DNA from 3 places in the Pseudomonas sp. C7.1 genome. Region 3 is predicted to be linked to each of the others. Evidence: predicted binding sites of a transcription regulator. Region 3 holds the regulator's gene; each other region holds the start of a gene.

Region 1 (5,682 bases), 1.7 Mb from region 3:
GGCGATCTGGCCCGATCACCCGGAGAAAGTCCTGGGTTGCACTCGCGAGTTTGCCGAACAGCACCCCAACAGCGCCCGCGCGCTGATCATGGCGGCGCTGGAAGCCAGCCGATTTATCGATGAAAGCGAGGAAAACCAGCGCAGCACCGCGCAACTGCTCAGCGGCAGTGAGTATGTCGATGCGCCACTGTCGGCCATCCAGCCGCGCTTTCTCGGCCAGTACCAGGACGGCCTTGGCCACGCTTGGCAGGATGCTCACCCGCTGCGTTTTCACGCAGACGGCGCGGTCAACCAGCCCTACCTGTCCGACGGCATGTGGTTTATGACTCAGTTCCGCCGCTGGGGCCTGCTGCGCGAAGACCCAGACTACCTAGCTATTGCCCGCCAGGTTCAACAACTCGACCTCTACCGCCAGGCTGCCGAAGCACTCGGCATTGAGGTACCAGGCGATATGCGCAGCAGCCAGTTGCTCGACGGCCAAATCTGGGATGGCAGCGACCCGGCCGGTTACGCGCGCAGTTTTGCCCTGCACGCCCTGGCCGATGCATCCATCGGCGCCCAACAGGAGAGTCGCTAACATGCTGCGCATCCTGCTGATCAATGACACGGCAAAGAAAGTCGGCCGTCTGAAAACCGCCCTGACCGAGGCCGGCTTTGAGGTTATCGACGAATCCGGATTGACCATCGACCTGCCGGAGCGCGTCGAGGCCGTACGCCCTGACGTGATATTGATCGACACCGAATCGCCCAGCCGCGATGTGATGGAACAGGTGGTGCTGGTTAGTCGCGATCAGCCAAGGCCGATTGTCATGTTCACCGACGAGCACGACCCCGGCGTAATGCGCCAAGCGATTCAGAGCGGCGTCAGCGCCTATATCGTCGAGGGCATCCACGCCCAGCGTCTGCAACCGATTCTCGACGTGGCCATGGCCCGCTTCGAGAGCGACCAGGCGCTGCGCGCGCAGCTGCAGGCCCGCGATGCCCAGCTGGCCGAACGTAAACGCATCGAACTGGCCAAGGGCCTGCTGATGAAAATGAAAAGCTGCGACGAGGAACAGGCCTACACCCTGATGCGCCGCCAGGCCATGAGCCGTCAGCAGAAGCTCGCGCAGGTGGCCGAGCAGATCATCGCCATGCACGACATGCTCGGCGGATAACCACCGCTCCTGTTGCCGGATGCAATCCGGGGATTGCGCCCCCCGGATTGCATCCGGGCTACGACCTACCCGCCTACAGCTGTACTGGCGAGTTTCACGGAAACTGCTCTAGACAGTATCGCTGCGCGCCGCTTATCTTCGCCGCCTGGCCAGCGCACTGGCCAACGTCGCTCGGACGGTTCCGGGCGCTTACGTATCCGAGGAAAGCATGGCTGACCAAGCTTCGCGCCGCTTTGCGCGCATCGATCGACTCCCCCCTACGTTTTCAATATCACCGCCGAACTGAAGATGGCCGCGCGTCGCCGTGGCGAAGACATCATCGACTTCAGCATGGGCAACCCCGATGGCCCCACGCCGCCGCATATCGTCGAAAAGCTGGTGCAGGTCGCCCAGCGTGAAGACACCCACGGCTATTCCACCTCGCGCGGCATTCCGCGCCTGCGCCGCGCCATCTCGCGCTGGTACAAGGACCGCTACGAAGTCGAGATCGATCCTGAAAGCGAAGCCATCGTCACCATCGGCTCCAAGGAAGGCCTGGCGCACCTGATGCTGGCCACCCTGGACCATGGCGACACGGTGCTGGTGCCCAACCCCAGCTACCCGATCCACATCTATGGCGCGGTAATCGCCGGCGCCCAGGTGCGTTCGGTGCCGCTGATTCCCGGCGTGGACTTCTTCGCCGAACTGGAGCGGGCAATTCGCGAGTCGATCCCCAAGCCGAAGATGATGATCTTGGGTTTTCCCTCCAACCCCACCGCGCAGTGCGTGGAGCTGGACTTCTTCGAGCGCGTGGTGGCCCTGGCCAAGCAATATGATGTGCTGGTGATTCACGACCTGGCCTACGCCGATATCGTCTACGACGGCTGGAAAGCCCCGTCGATCATGCAGGTACCGGGCGCCAAGGACATTGCCGTGGAGTTCTTTACCCTGTCCAAGAGCTACAACATGGCCGGTTGGCGCATCGGCTTTATGGTCGGCAATAAGGAGCTGGTCAGCGCCTTGGCGCGGATCAAGAGCTACCACGACTACGGCACCTTCACTCCGCTGCAGGTGGCGGCGATTGCAGCACTGGAAGGTGATCAGCAATGCGTTCGTGATATCGCCGAGCAATACCGCCAGCGCCGCAACCTGCTGGTCAAAGGCCTGCACGAGCTGGGCTGGATGGTCGAGAACCCGAAAGCCTCGATGTATGTCTGGGCGAAGATTCCCGAGCAGTACGCCCAGCTCGGCTCGCTGGAATTCGCCAAGAAGCTGCTGCTGGAGGCCAAGGTCTGCGTGTCACCGGGCATCGGTTTCGGCGATTACGGCGATGACCATGTACGCTTTGCCCTGATCGAGAACCAGGACCGCATCCGTCAAGCGATTCGCGGGATCAAAACAATGTTCCGTGCCGATGGCCTGTTACCCGGCAAAAAGGCCAAAGCCGACGAGTAAACGAACAGAGGGCACCTTAGGGTGCCCTCTTTGGTTTCAGCCGGAGTAATCCAGCACCGTCCAAACCTTGCTTAGACCACTGGTAATTACGCAGCCGCTCTGCCCCAGTTGATTATTGCTGTGCAGCGACATCAGGTTGGTCATACCATCCGCTGCATCCGAGCGTTCGCTCAGCCACTGCACACGGCCGCAATTGGCCGTTTCGATCACATAACTGGCCGCTACTGCAGAATCCTTGCTGGGCAGTTTGATCACATCCACCACCGTGCCCTGCTCTTCCACGCGTTTGCCGTCGGCTACCAGCACGGCCCAGGCCTGGCCGTTCTCGATCACCAGATAGGTGCCATTGGCCCTGGGTTGATCAAGCTGCGGTTGCGCACAACCAGCCAAAAGACCCAACAGTACAATTGTCATCAGCATCTGTTGCATTGTTAGTGACTCCTCTGCAGTGCCTGTGGCCATTGGCTTTGCGGGCAGATGGCGCGAGTGATCGAGTAGGTGCCGGTTAAGGCCTTGGGCTTACTATTATCGAATACTGTTTATTTGTACAGTATTTTTCGATTACCCTTGGTCATGCCATCCAGCCAACCATGCCGCCCGGCAGATCGGGCTCATACAAGGCGTTATCAGGAGTACCCAGATGCTCGACGTACTGCAGCTGAAACACAGCATCAACCGCATGTCCCTGGAGAAAGTCCGGGCTACCGTCAATGAATTGCAGCTTGAAGGCATCGTTACCGAGGGCAAGACGCCGTTTTCCCGGGTGCACTTCAACACCTGTTTTGCCGAGATCGAAGCCTTGTTGCAGCGTGCCGGCTATCACCGTCAGCTGGATGTAGTCGGCTATCAAGGCCTGGCCTATGCCATGTTCGACCCCTCGCGCTGGGAGGCGGTGGAGGTACTGCGCTGGCTCAGGGAGTTTGTCGAGGAAGCCCAGGGCAAAACGCTCTCGCGCTAAGGCTGTGGGCCACGATCAAGCCCAGTGCTCGCCCGGCACCAAGGCGAAGCAAAAGCGCTTGTCAGCGCCTTGGCCATGCACAGCATTGGCTCAATAAGCCTGCTGAAAGCGCTGCTGGGCCATGGTATGACGCCCCGCTACGGCCAAAAAAATATGTGTTAGCCAACATTCAATACCGCGCTTAACCCTATGATTTATAGCGTTTAAGCCTGCCAACCTAAGGCTCGTTCGAGCCGTTTTCAACGCGCCCCGACCGCTGTTAGCCACTGTTCTCCAGCAAAGCTGGCAAGCCCCTTGCAGTTGTCCTCACAAGATTCCTGCGCAGCCCACCAACGGCGGTGAGCCGCGGATCACGGACAACGGCGTCCGTCAGGTCCCCTTTTTGAGGTGGCCTGGCGTACGCCGTTTTTTGTTTCAGCCGTTTTATCGGCCAGAAAGGACAGACCTATGACTGATCGTGATTCGAAGCACCCCAGCCTGCACAGCCGCCGTAACTTCCTGAAAACCTCAATTGCCGTCGCCGGCACTGTCGGCGGTGTCGCCGCCCTTGGCCTTAGCGCGCCCGCCTCGCTGCGTAGCGTGGCCTGGGCCGCCGGTTCCGATGCGCCAGAAAAGGCTGCGCTAAAAGTTGGCTTTATCCCACTCACCGACTGCGCATCGGTAGTGGTCGCCGCTACTCAAGGTTTTGGCGAGAAATACGGCCTGACCATCACCCCGAGCAAGGAAGCCTCCTGGGCCGGTGTGCGCGACAAGTTGAATACCGGTGAGCTGGATGCCGCCCACGTGTTGTACGGCATGATGTACGGCGCACAACTGGGTATCGCCGGGCCGCAAAAGGACATGGCGGTACTGATGGGCCTGAACCAGAACGGCCAGGCCATCACCCTTTCCAAGCAGCTCAAAGAGGCCGGTGTCAACAACGGTGCGCAACTGGCCGAGCATGTGAAAAAAGGCGGTAACCCGCTGACCTTCGCTCAGACCTTCCCCACCGGCACCCATGCCATGTGGTTGTATTACTGGCTGGCGAGCGTGGGCATCAACCCGATGAGCGATGTGAAAACCATCGTCGTGCCGCCACCGCAAATGGTCGCCAATATGCGCGTTGGCAATATGGACGGCTTCTGCGTCGGCGAGCCCTGGGGCGCGCGGGCGATTGCCGACAAAATCGGTTTCACCGCCGTGACCAGCCAGCAGATCTGGCCGGATCACCCGGAAAAGGTCCTCGGCACCACCCGCGCCTTTATCGAGCAATACCCCAACGCGGCCCGTGCGCTGATCATGGCCGTGCTGGAGGCCAGCCAGTTTATTGAGGCCAGCGAGGAAAACCGCAAGAGCACGGCCAAATTGATATCCGGCAAGGCCTACGTCAATGCGCCGGTCAAGGTGATCGAGCCGCGCTTCCTCAGCCACTACGAGGACGGCCTGGGCAACAGCTGGAAGGACGAACACGCCATGGCCTTCTGCAAAAACGGCACGGTGAACTTCCCGTATCACTCCGACGGCATGTGGTTTATGACCCAGTTCAAGCGCTGGGGCCTGATCAAGCAAGACCCGAACTACGCCGCCGTCGCCGCTGGGGTCAACCAGGTTGCGCTGTACAAGGAAGCCGCCAGTGCGCTGAACATCCCCGTGCCGGCCAGCTCGCTGCGCAGCAGCACGCTGATCGACGGGAACGTGTGGAACGGCTCCGACCCGGCGGCCTATGCCAACTCCTTTGCGATTAAAGCCTGATTGGGAGGTTCGTGATGAACGCACCACTGAAAACCCCATTGCCGTTGTCTGCGCCGATCAGCAAAGCGCCACGCCTGACTCTGCCAGGCGTGGCAGCGCTAAGCAGCCTGCTCAAGGCGGTGGTGCCTCCGCTGCTCGGTATCCTGCTGTTTATCGGCGTGTGGGCACTGATTGCGACCAAGAGTGAGGGCCTGCCTGGCCCGATCAGTACCTGGGCGGCGGCGCTGGAACTGTTTGCCAACCCCTTCTATGACAACGGCCCGAATGACATGGGCATCGGCTGGAACATCCTGCATTCGCTGGGCCGCGTTGGTATCGGCTTTGGTTTGGCGGCGCTGATCGGCATTCCGCTGGGTTTTGCCATCGGCCGCTTTGCCTTCTTGGCCGGCATGCTCTGGCCGA
Region 2 (5,682 bases), 480 kb from region 3:
TAGCCAATCAACTGGTTGGTGCGTACACCCTGGATGCTGGCCAAATCCTTAAGCCGTTCGGCCTGAGCCAGGGAAGCCAGCAGTAGAGCCGCAGCGGCAAGCAGGTATTTACTAAGCGTCATGGTAGCCATCCTCAGAACGGCCACATTGGGCTAAGAAAAAACCGGCTCATCCAGCCCGGCTGGCTAGCATCGGCAAAGGCGCCAGTGCCCGAGTAGGTGATGCGCGCGTCGGCGATACGGGTCGAGGACACGGTGTTGTCGGTGGCGATGTCATCAGAGCGTACCAGGCCGGCAATTCGCACCAGCTCATCGCCGGTATTGAGGGTCATCCATTTTTCACCGCGCACCAGCAGGATGCCGTTGGGCATTACCTCAGCCACCGACACGGTGATCGAACCGGTCAGGCTGTTGCTCTGCCCGGCCGCACCAGAGCCATCTGCTGAGCGGGCAGCATCAAAGCTGGCATCCAGGCCCAGGGTGTCGTTGGCCATGCCCAGCGCGCCAAGGCCTGCCAGTGGGTTTTTCGGGTTCACCGCCATACCAAACAGATTGGGCACGCCGAGGTTGGCCGAGCTGTCTTTGCTGATCTTACTGTTGCTGTTCTTGCTGGCCTGGGTGCGCTCATTCAGGGTGATGGTGATGATGTCGCCCACGCGGTAGGCCTTGCGGTCACCGAACAAACCATTGTCGAAACCAGCCTGATAGATCGAGCCATTGTTCTGCGCCGCAGGCAGCGGTGTACGCGGCATCACTGGAGCGTAATAGGGATCATCCGGCTTAGCTGCGGGCGCCATGCAGCCACTCAACGCCAGGGGGCCAAGCAGTGCGCTTATTACTATCAGCCGGTTCATATCTACTACCTCATGCGTTGCCTGGGATGGCGTGTAACCTGAGCCACCAGTACCCGTTCAAGCGATTCCTTGCTGTATCCAAAGCCAGACCAGACGCTGCGCGACTAGCCGGCCCTACCTATCAAAGATTCTGCGAAATAAAGCCGAGCATCTGGTCAGCGGTGGAAATGACCTTGGAGTTCATTTCATAGGCGCGCTGAGTGGTGATCATGTTCACCAGCTCTTCGACCACGCTGACGTTGGAGTTTTCCAGGGTGTTCTGCAGCGTGGTGCCAAGGCCGTTCAGGCCAGGCGTACCGACCTGCGGCGCGCCGCTGGAGGCAGTTTCCAGAAACAGGTTGTTGCCGATCGCTTCCAGCCCCGCCGGGTTGATGAAGTCAGCGGTTTGCAGGTTGCCGACAATCTGCGGTTGCGGGTTGCCGGCGGTGGTCACCGACACAGTGCCATCTTCACCCACGGTAAAGGTGCGCACCTCATTGGGCAGCACGATGGCCGGCTCCAGGGCATAACCGTTGGACGTCACCACCTGGCCATCGGAGTTGAGGTGGAAGCTACCGTCACGGCTGTAGGACACCGTGCCGTCAGGTAGCAACACCTGGAAGAAACCACGGCCGTTGATCGCCATATCCAGCGGTTGTTCGGTGGTTTGCAGGCTGCCAGCAGTGAAGATCTTCTGCGTGCCGACGATACGCACACCCGTACCCAACTGCAGGCCAGAAGGCAGCTGGCTGTCCTGGCTGGATTGGCCGCCAGGCTGACGACGGATCTGGTACAGCAGGTCTTCAAACTCGGCGCGATCACGCTTGAAGCCCGTGGTCGAAACGTTGGCCAGGTTGTTGGAAATGGTGGTCAGGTTCATGTCCTGAGCGGACAGACCGGTTTTGCTGACCCACAGTGCCGGAAGCATATCGATTCTCCTCGGGCGCCGTTTTAACGACGCCGCGTGCTGATAATTAGGTCATCTGCAAGACGCGCGCCATGGCCGCCGAATTGTCTTCGGCGGTGCGCATCATCTTCACTTGCAATTCGAATTGGCGGGACAGCGAGAGGATCGCCGTCATCTCTTCCACGGCATTGACATTGCTCGATTCGAGAAAGCCCGAGGTGATTTCCATATTGGCATCCGCCTGTACCGGGCCCTGGCCCTTGAAGCGGATCAGGCCATCGGTGCCCTTCTCCATCTGCTTGAGGTCCGGGTTGACCAGCTTTAAACGGTCCACCTCGGCCAGTACGTTGGGTGCCTCGCCCAGGGCGCGAATGCTGATGGTGCCGTCCTTGCCGATTTCGATTTTCTGCTCTGGCGGCACTGCAATCGGCCCAGCGTTGCCCATCACCGGCAAGCCATTGCCGGTACGCAGCACGCCCAGGGCATCGACGTTCAAGCTGGCGGTACGCACATAGGCTTCAGTGCCGTCGGGCGCCTGCACGGCCAGCCAGCCTTTGCCGCCGACGGCCACGTCCAGATCGCGACCGGTTTCTTGCATCGAGCCTGGCGTGAAGTCAGTGCCAGGGCGCTCGCTCATGGCGTAGACCCGCGACGGATAACTGTCACCAAAGATCGGCATGGAACGCGCCTGCTCGAAGTCCCGACGGAAACCATTGGTGGTGATGTTTGCCAGGTTGTTGGCGTGGGCACGCTGGGCCAGGGTGTTCTGGTGGGCCCCAGTCATGGAAACGTACAACATCTTGTCCATGGTTATTCTCCGAGTGGGCTTGCCGCCCCGCTGCTCTATACACGCTATAAAGCAATGGCTGTGCCAGCACTCGAAAATAACCAATAAGCGATTGATTTATCTCAGCTTTAAAAATTAAAAAAGGCTCCGAATGGAGCCTTTTAATATCAAGTCGGCGAGTCATTGCCGTAAGCGGCAAAGCGATCGTCTGCCGTATAGATTCACTGCCACCGCCACAACCAGGCAGATTGAGTGACGACTGCCATGATGATGGGTATCGCTATGCTCAACGCCATCCTACAGGCTGAACTTTTGTAGGATGCGGTTGAGCGCAGCGATACCCATCAATCGCTGACGCCCAACCGTTCCACTCTATCAACGCAGGTTGATAATGGTCTGGGTAATGGCGCTTTCGGTTTCGATGGTTTTGGCGTTGGCCTGGTAGTTGCGCTGCGCCACGATCAGGTTAACCAACTGATCCGACAGTTCGACGTTGGAGTCCTCCAAAGCACCTGACTGCAAAGCCCCCAACGTGCCGCTGCGCGGTGTACCCACCACCGGCTCACCCGACTGGAAGGACTGCACCCAGGCAGTCTTGCCCACCGGTGTCAGCCCCTGCACGTTAGCGAAGTTGGCCAGGATCACCTGGCCCTGAATGTTCGACTGACCGTTGGTGTAGCGGGCAAAGATCACCCCGGTATCATCAATTTCCAGCCCGGCCAATTGGCCGGTGGTGTAGCCGTCCTGACTGACGCTGTTAACCGCGAATGAGCTGGCAAACTGGGTAGCCTGCCGCAAGTCGATATTCACCCCGGTCGGGCTAGCATCGGCACCGTTGGCCGACCAGACCGGCGGCACCGCGGCGTCCGGCGCAGCAGGCACCCAGGTGGTCAGATCAATGGTGCCATCGGGGCCAACTGCAAAACCGGTGGGTGTCGAGGCGATCAACGCCGCCACATCCAACTGACCCGCCGTGGTGAACTGCAGGTCGACCGAAGACGGCGTGGTCAACGTCGGATCATCTGGGTTGCGCCCATCAATCAACACGTTCATCTGCCAGTTGTTGGGCCCGGTCTTGAGAAAGTACTGCGTGAATACGTGGGAGTTACCCTGGGTATCGTAGATATTGGTCGAGGTCGACGAGTTGTAGGACGTCGGGTCCGCCGGATCGAACGGCACCGTGGTCGGCACCGTATTGGTCGAATTAAGGTTAAAGGTCTGGTCCAGATTGCTAGTCGGCAGCGGAGCCTGGCTGGCCGTTTCAATCTGCAGGTCACTGATCACGCCATTCTGCAGATTGTTATTGGCATCCACGGCATAGCCCTGCAGCTTGTAGCCGAAGTTATTGACCAGAAAGCCATCGCGATCCGTACCGAAGTAACCGGCACGGGTGTAGCTCACCTCACCGTTGTTACTGGTCTGAAAGAAGCCGTTGCCGTTGATCGCCAAATCCAGGGCATTTTGCGTGTAATTGATATTGCCCTGGTTGAACAACTGCGACACATCACCCAGCAGCACACCACTGCCCTGGGGGTTGGCACCGGAGCCCAGCACGGACGCCGCATACACATCGGCAAATTCGGCACGCGACTGTTTGAAGCCTGCGGTGCCGGCGTTGGCGATGTTGTTGCCGGTCACGTTAAGGTCGCTGGTCGCGGCACGCAGACCGCTCAGGCCGATATTGAAACCCATGGAAGACTCCTTTGCCGGACAGCCGGCGGCTAAAACCTGTTAATTACTGACCGATCACCTGGACCTGCGACATCGGCACGCTGCCAAGCCCCGCCAGGTTCAACATCAACTCTTGGCCGCCCAACGTGACGCTGTCGACGTTGGCCGGCAGCATGGTGTAAAGCCCCTTGGTGCCTTCGGCGTAGGTGGCCTGGGCCTCGAACTTGTAATTGCCAGGCGGCAGCAGATTGCCGCTGGAGTCCTTACCGTCCCAGATAAAGCTGACATTGCCGGCCGCCTGCTCACCCAGATTGACTCGAGCCACGGCAGCACCGGCCTTGTCATAAATGTTGACGTACACGTTGCTGCTGCTGGCTGGCAGCACCAGGCTGGCTTTGAAGCTTTCACTGGTATCAACCACCGCCTTGTCGCTCGGAATAATCACCTTGCGACCGACCAGCGAGGACGCCTGCAACGCCTGGGATGACTGATAACCGGTGAGCAGCGAGCCCATGCTGGTATTCAACTTCTCAATCCCCTCAACCTGGCTGAACTGCGCCAGCTGGGCGATAAACTCGCCATTGCCTTGTGGCTCCAGCGGGTTCTGGTTATTCAACTGCGCCACCAGCAGATTGAGAAACTCATTCTTACCCAGGTCTTTATTCGTCTTGGTCTCGTTCTTGATCTGGTATTGATCCAGTGCCGAACCAGTGACATCGCCAACAGTGCTCATGGGGGTACGCTCCTTTTTCCGTTGGCTTACTGACCCAGGGTCAGTACGCGCTGCATCATCTGCTTGGCGGTGTTCATCATTTCAGTGTTGGTCTGAAAGGCCCGACTGGCAGAAATCATGTCGGCCATTTCTTCCACCACATTGACGTTGGGGTAATACACATAGCCGCCGGCATCGGCTGCTGGATGGTTCGGCTCATAGCGCGGCATCAGGCTGCTCTGATCCTCAACCACACCCAATACCTGCACACCGACCCCGGCATTGTCCTGATCGGCAAACAGCGAACCGCGATCACCGTTCTGCGCGGACTGGAACATGGTGGCGAATACGGGGTGGCGTGCACGGTAGGTCTGATCAATGCTCGAGGAGACCGTCTCGGCGTTGGCGATGTTGCTGGCAATGGTGTTCAGGCGAGTGCTCTGGGCGCTCATACCTGTACCGGCGATGTTGAAAACACTGGCTAGTGACATGGCATCAGGCTCCTATTAATCGCCGCGCAGGGCGCTGACCAGCCCTTTGAATTTGCTGTTGAGAAAGGTAAAGCTGGCTTGGAACTGCACCGAGTTTTCTGCGTAATTGGACTGCTCGATCTGCAGGTCGACGGTGTTCTGATCAATCGAAGGATGGAACGGCGTGCGATACGCCAGGCTAGCATCGCCGGCAATCACACCATCGGCAGGGATATGCTGGCTGTCGGTGCGACTCAGGCTGACCTGGCCGCGCTGGCTCTTGGCGCTTTGCTCAGCCAGCAC
Region 3 (5,682 bases):
GGGCCTAGACTATGCTCAGGTCGCTTATCTGGGTGACGACCTGCCCGATCTGCCGGTGATCCGCCGCGTAGGTCTGGGCATGGCGGTCGCCAGTGCCGATGGTTTTGTCCGCCAGCACGCCCACGGCATTACCCGCGCTCGCGGCGGTGAAGGCGCCGCCCGTGAGCTCTGCGAGTTGATCATGCACGCCCAAGGCACCCTTGAAGCCGCTCAAGCCGCTTACCTATAGGCCAACCATGCCCCGCAAGTTATTCAATATTGCCCTGTTCGCCTTTGCTGCACTGCTGGTGGCGGCGCTCGGCTACTGGAACCTCAACCCGGACAGCTTTAATCAGCAAACCGGTAAGAGCGAGACGGACAACGCCATCGATTTTTACGCCACCAACACCCATACCGTGCAATACCAGGCCGATGGCAAACTGCACTACGAGCTGACCGCAGACAAGGTTGAGCACGTCAAGGCCAGTGACGTCACCCTGATGACCAGCCCGAACATGAACCTGTTCCGCGGCACTGAGCTACCCTGGAAAATCCGCAGCGAGCACGGTGAAGTGTCGCCAGGCGGCGTTGAAGTTGAACTGATCGACAAGGTGCGCGTTGAACGCACCGATGCCAAAGGCCGCCCGACCATCCTCACCACCAGCCGCCTGACCATATTCCCCGAGAAGGAATATGCGCAGACCCAGCAAGCCGTTAGAATCGACGCGGCCAATGGGGTGACCACGGCAAATGGAATGAAAGCGTACATGAATGACGGCCGGATGCTCCTGCTGTCCAACGTAAGAGGTCAGCATGAGGCTCGTTAACACCCTCCCCCTACTACTTAGCCTTAGTGCCGCACTCGGAAGTGCAAGCGCCTGGGCCCTGCCGTCCGACCGCGAACAGCCTATCCGTATTCAGGCCGACAGCGCAGAACTGGACGACAAACAAGGCGTAGCCGTTTATCGCGGCGATGTAATCATTACCCAGGGCACCATGAAGGTTACCGGCGACACCGTAACCATCACCCAGAATGCCCAGGGTGATGTCGAGGTATTCACCTCAGTTGGCAAACCCGCCTACTACGAACAAAAACCGTCAGCCGACAAACAGATCGTCAAGGCTTATGGCCTGACCATCCAGTACTTTATGGCCAATGATCGCGTGGTGCTGATCGACCAGGCCAAGGTGATTCAGGAAGGCAACACCTTCGAAGGCGAGAAAATTGTCTACGACACCCAGCGCCAGATCGTCAACGCCGGCCGCGCCACAGGCACCAACATCACGGTGCCACGCCCGCGCATCGACATGGTGATCCAACCGAAGAACAAACCAGCCGACCAGCAGGCGCAGTAATAATGGCCACATTGAAAGCCCAACACTTGGCCAAAAGCTATAAAGGCCGCCAGGTCGTGCGCGACGTCAGCCTGAGCATCGATAGCGGGCAGATTGTCGGCCTGCTTGGCCCCAACGGCGCCGGTAAGACCACCTGCTTCTACATGATCGTTGGTTTGGTCCAGGCCGACCAGGGTCGCGTGATGATCGACGATCTCGACGTCAGCCATCAGCCGATGCATGGCCGTGCTCGCGCCGGTATCGGCTACCTGCCGCAGGAAGCTTCAATTTTCCGCAAGCTCAGCGTGGCCGACAACATCATGGCCATTCTGGAAACTCGCAAGGACCTCGACGGCGCCGCACGCCGCAAGGAGCTTGAGGGTCTGCTGCAGGAATTCCATATCAGCCATATCCGCGACAATCTCGGCATGAGCCTGTCCGGCGGTGAACGCCGCCGCGTGGAAATTGCCCGCGCCTTGGCGACCAACCCCAAGTTCATCTTGCTTGATGAACCCTTCGCCGGTGTCGACCCGATTTCCGTGGGCGACATCAAGCAGATCATCCATCACCTCAAAGACAAGGGCATCGGTGTATTGATCACCGACCACAACGTCCGCGAGACCCTGGACATCTGCGAAACCGCCTATATCGTCAGTGATGGCCAACTGATCGCTGAAGGTGATGCCGAGGCGATTCTGGCCAACCAGACAGTGAAAGAAGTTTACCTGGGGCATGAGTTCAAGCTGTAACCACCGCTTTTATCAAGCCGACTGCTGCCACGGCTAGGCAAAACCTTTAAAGTCAGGCATATAATTTGCTTCCTAGTGGCGCTTTTTAAAAACGCCCTGTAGTGGATTGCGCACAGACGCCGGTAAATAAGGTCTGCAATGAAACCATCGCTAGTCCTGAGAATGGGCCAGCAGCTGACGATGACACCGCAGCTGCAACAGGCCATCCGCCTGCTCCAACTGTCCACCCTGGATCTGCAACAAGAGATTCAGGAGGCCTTGGAGTCCAACCCGATGCTCGAACGCCAAGAAGATGGCGATGACTTCGACAATTCGGACCCTATGGCCGATGGCGCAGAAAGCGCCAGCCCCAGCGAACAGCCCGAAACGCCCTATCAGGAAACCAACTACCAGGAAGCCACGCAGACCGTGGACAACCTGGAAGAAGGCGATTGGGGCGAGCGTATTCCCAATGAGCTGCCTGTCGATACCGCCTGGGAAGACATCTACCAGACCAGCGCCAGCAGCCTGCCCAGCAACAGCAATGATGACGACGAGTGGGATTTCACCACCCGTACCTCCAGCGGCGAGAGCCTGCAAAGCCACCTGCTCTGGCAGCTCAACCTGGCGCCGATGTCGGACAAGGACCGCCTGATCGGCGTTACCCTGATCGACTGTATCAACCAGCAAGGCTACTTAGAAGAAACCCTGGAAGAAGTGGTCGAAGCCTTCGATCCGGAACTGGACATCGAACTCGACGAAGTCGAAGCCGTGCTGCACCGCATTCAGCAGTTCGAGCCCACCGGCATCGCCGCGCGCAACCTGGGCGAATGCCTGCTGCTGCAGCTGCGCCAGCTGCCGGCGAAAACCCCGTGGCTGAGCGAAGCCCAGCGTTTGGCCAGCGACTACCTCGACCTGCTCGGTAGCCGCGATTACAGCCAACTGATGCGCCGCATGAAGCTCAAGGAAGATGAACTGCGCCAGGTTATCGATCTGATCCAGAGCCTCAACCCGCGCCCTGGCTCGCAGATCGAATCGAGCGAACCGGAATACGTGGTGCCCGACGTGATTGTGCGCAAGCACAACGAGCGCTGGCTGGTGGAGTTGAACCAGGAAGCCATGCCGCGCCTGCGGGTCAACGCGCAATACGCAGGCTTTGTGAAGCGTGCCGACTCCAGCGCCGACAACACCTTTATGCGCAACCAGTTGCAGGAAGCGCGCTGGTTTATCAAGAGCCTGCAAAGCCGCAACGAAACCCTGATGAAGGTCGCCACGCAGATCGTCGAGCACCAACGCGGCTTCCTCGATTACGGCGACGAGGCCATGAAGCCCCTGGTGCTGCACGATATTGCCGAAGCAGTGGGCATGCACGAGTCGACCATTTCGCGGGTCACCACGCAGAAGTTCATGCACACCCCGCGTGGCATTTACGAGCTGAAATACTTCTTCTCAAGCCACGTCAGCACCTCCGAGGGCGGCGAATGCTCGTCCACCGCGATCCGCGCCATCATCAAAAAACTGGTCGCAGCGGAAAATGCGAAAAAGCCGTTGAGTGACAGCAAGATCGCTGGTTTACTGGAAGCACAAGGCATTCAAGTCGCCCGCCGCACGGTCGCTAAGTACCGTGAATCCCTCGGAATAGCGCCTTCCAGTGAGCGCAAACGATTGATCTAAGGCGGCACGAAGAAGGAAGACAGCACTCGATACAGAACACGCACGGTCTCGTCTTTCGCAAAAGCAGCCATACTGCAAACACGCAATAAGCGACCGTGCCAGGCTCGTTCTGCAGAGTCTTCCACGCCACAGTGTTCCGGCGGCAGGCCTCTCGCCTGCCTCTTACACACGGCAACAAGGAGAAAGCGGTATGCAAGTCAACATCAGTGGACACCAGCTGGATGTGACCGACGCCCTGCGCGACTACATCGGCGAGAAACTCAGCCGATTAGAGCGCCACTTCGACAAGATCACCAATGTGCAGGTCATAATGGAGGTCGAGAAGCTCAAGCAGAAAATCGAAGCGACCTTACATATTGCCGGCGGCGAGATCGTCGGCAATGCCGAACACGAAGACATGTACGCAGCCATCGACCTGCTGACCGACAAACTCGATCGACAACTCATCAAGCACAAGGAAAAACAGCTCGAACGTCAACAGGGCGCAATGGCCCGCTGACTTCGCACTCCCTCCTATGATCCGACTTGAAACCATACTGACCCCCGGCCGTTCTTTGGTGAACGTGCCGGGCGGCAGCAAAAAACGTGTTCTCGAACAGATTGCCAACCTGGTGGCGCGCGAGCTGCCTGACCTGGACGGCCAAGACATCTTCGAAAGCCTGATTGCCCGCGAAAAACTCGGCTCAACCGGTTTCGGTAATGGCATTGCCATTCCCCACTGCCGCCTGCCCGGTTGTACCGCGCCGATCAGCGCTTTATTGCGCCTGGACGCCGCCGTGGACTTCGACGCCATCGACGGTGCGCCCGTGGACCTGTTGTTTGTCCTGCTGGTACCCGAAGCGGCAACCGATGCTCACCTGGAACTGCTCCGGCAAATCGCCAGCATGCTTGACCGCAGCGATGTGCGCGCCAACCTGCGCCAGGCAGAGAGTAGCGAAGCCTTATATCAGGTGGTCGTGGACGTACAAAGCCAACTTAACCGAGCCTGAGCATGCGTCTGATCATCGTTAGCGGTCGCTCCGGCTCCGGGAAGAGCACCGCCCTTGATGTGCTCGAGGACAACGGTTTCTACTGCATCGACAACCTGCCCGCCGGGCTGCTGCCTGAACTGGCCGAACGCGCCCTGCTGCACACCGAGCTGCTGCAACCGCAGGTCGCGGTGTCGATTGATGCGCGCAACCTGCCGAGCCATCTCAAGCGCTTCCCCGAACTGCTCGATGAAGTGCGCGCACGGAACATCAAGTGCGATGTGCTCTACCTGGATGCTGACGAAGAAACCCTGCTCAAACGCTTCTCAGAAACCCGCCGGCGTCACCCGCTGACCAACGAGAATCGCTCGCTGGCCGAAGCCATTGCCGATGAAGCGCTGCTACTGGGTCCGATCATCGACCTGGCCGACCTGAAGATCGACACCACTCACCTCAACCTGTATCAGCTGCGCGACAGCCTCAAACTGCGCCTGCTTAATCAGCCCGAGCCGGGCACCGCGTTTCTGCTGGAGTCTTTTGGTTTCAAACGCGGTATGCCGGTGGATGCCGACCTGGTGTTCGATGTGCGCTGCCTGCCCAACCCCTACTGGAAGCCGGACTTGCGCGACTTCTCCGGGCTCGACCAGCCGGTCGTCGACTACCTCTCGGCCCAGGCCGATGTCGAAGACATGTACCAGGACATCCTCGCCTACCTGACCAAATGGCTGCCGCGCTTTGCCGCCAGCAATCGTGCTTATGTAACGGTGGCGATTGGCTGTACCGGCGGTCATCACCGCTCGGTGTACCTGGCCAACCGTCTGGGGCAAACCCTCAAACCCATCCTGAAAAACGTTCAGACTCGCCACCGCGACCTCAGTTAAGGAATTGCCGCGATGCCCGCCTGCGAAATCACCATTATCAACAAGCTTGGCCTGCACGCCCGCGCGGCGGCCAAGTTTGTCGGCGTCGCTGGGCGTTTTCCTTGCCAAGTCAAAGTC

What was found. Region 3 encodes sigma-54, which starts transcription at its own class of promoters, with help from an activator protein. Its sites were predicted from a motif close to ANTGGCATNNANNTTGCTNT; they were not measured.
Region 1: a site for sigma-54 is predicted at 3,831-3,850, ahead of AC0T4W_RS11415 (CmpA/NrtA family ABC transporter substrate-binding protein). Genes of this name have one in related genera too.
Region 2: a site for sigma-54 is predicted at 2,596-2,615, ahead of AC0T4W_RS05830 (flagellar basal body rod protein FlgF). Genes of this name have one in related genera too.

What each region holds. Positions count from the first base shown of each region.
Region 1 is NZ_JBWDTL010000003.1:1,727,546-1,733,227, forward strand. It holds gene AC0T4W_RS11390 (CmpA/NrtA family ABC transporter substrate-binding protein) at 1-577, shown strand, start outside; gene AC0T4W_RS11395 (ANTAR domain-containing response regulator) at 579-1,157, shown strand; partial or broken gene alaC (alanine transaminase) at 1,366-2,591, shown strand; gene AC0T4W_RS11405 (hypothetical protein) at 2,628-3,020, opposite strand; gene AC0T4W_RS11410 (transcriptional regulator) at 3,232-3,549, shown strand; gene AC0T4W_RS11415 (CmpA/NrtA family ABC transporter substrate-binding protein) at 3,997-5,280, shown strand; gene ntrB (nitrate ABC transporter permease) at 5,295-5,682, shown strand, end outside.
Region 2 is NZ_JBWDTL010000003.1:543,130-548,811, reverse strand. It holds gene AC0T4W_RS05845 (flagellar basal body P-ring protein FlgI) at 1-122, opposite strand, end outside; gene flgH (flagellar basal body L-ring protein FlgH) at 134-853, opposite strand; gene flgG (flagellar basal-body rod protein FlgG) at 975-1,760, opposite strand; gene AC0T4W_RS05830 (flagellar basal body rod protein FlgF) at 1,807-2,547, opposite strand; gene flgE (flagellar hook protein FlgE) at 2,902-4,218, opposite strand; gene flgD (flagellar hook assembly protein FlgD) at 4,262-4,930, opposite strand; gene flgC (flagellar basal body rod protein FlgC) at 4,957-5,400, opposite strand; gene flgB (flagellar basal body rod protein FlgB) at 5,416-5,682, opposite strand, start outside.
Region 3 is NZ_JBWDTL010000003.1:65,058-70,739, reverse strand. It holds gene AC0T4W_RS03640 (KdsC family phosphatase) at 1-229, shown strand, start outside; gene lptC (LPS export ABC transporter periplasmic protein LptC) at 237-806, shown strand; gene lptA (lipopolysaccharide transport periplasmic protein LptA) at 793-1,335, shown strand; gene lptB (LPS export ABC transporter ATP-binding protein) at 1,338-2,063, shown strand; gene AC0T4W_RS03620 (RNA polymerase factor sigma-54) at 2,202-3,716, shown strand; gene hpf (ribosome hibernation-promoting factor, HPF/YfiA family) at 3,907-4,215, shown strand; gene ptsN (PTS IIA-like nitrogen regulatory protein PtsN) at 4,232-4,705, shown strand; gene rapZ (RNase adapter RapZ) at 4,708-5,565, shown strand; gene AC0T4W_RS03600 (HPr family phosphocarrier protein) at 5,578-5,682, shown strand, end outside.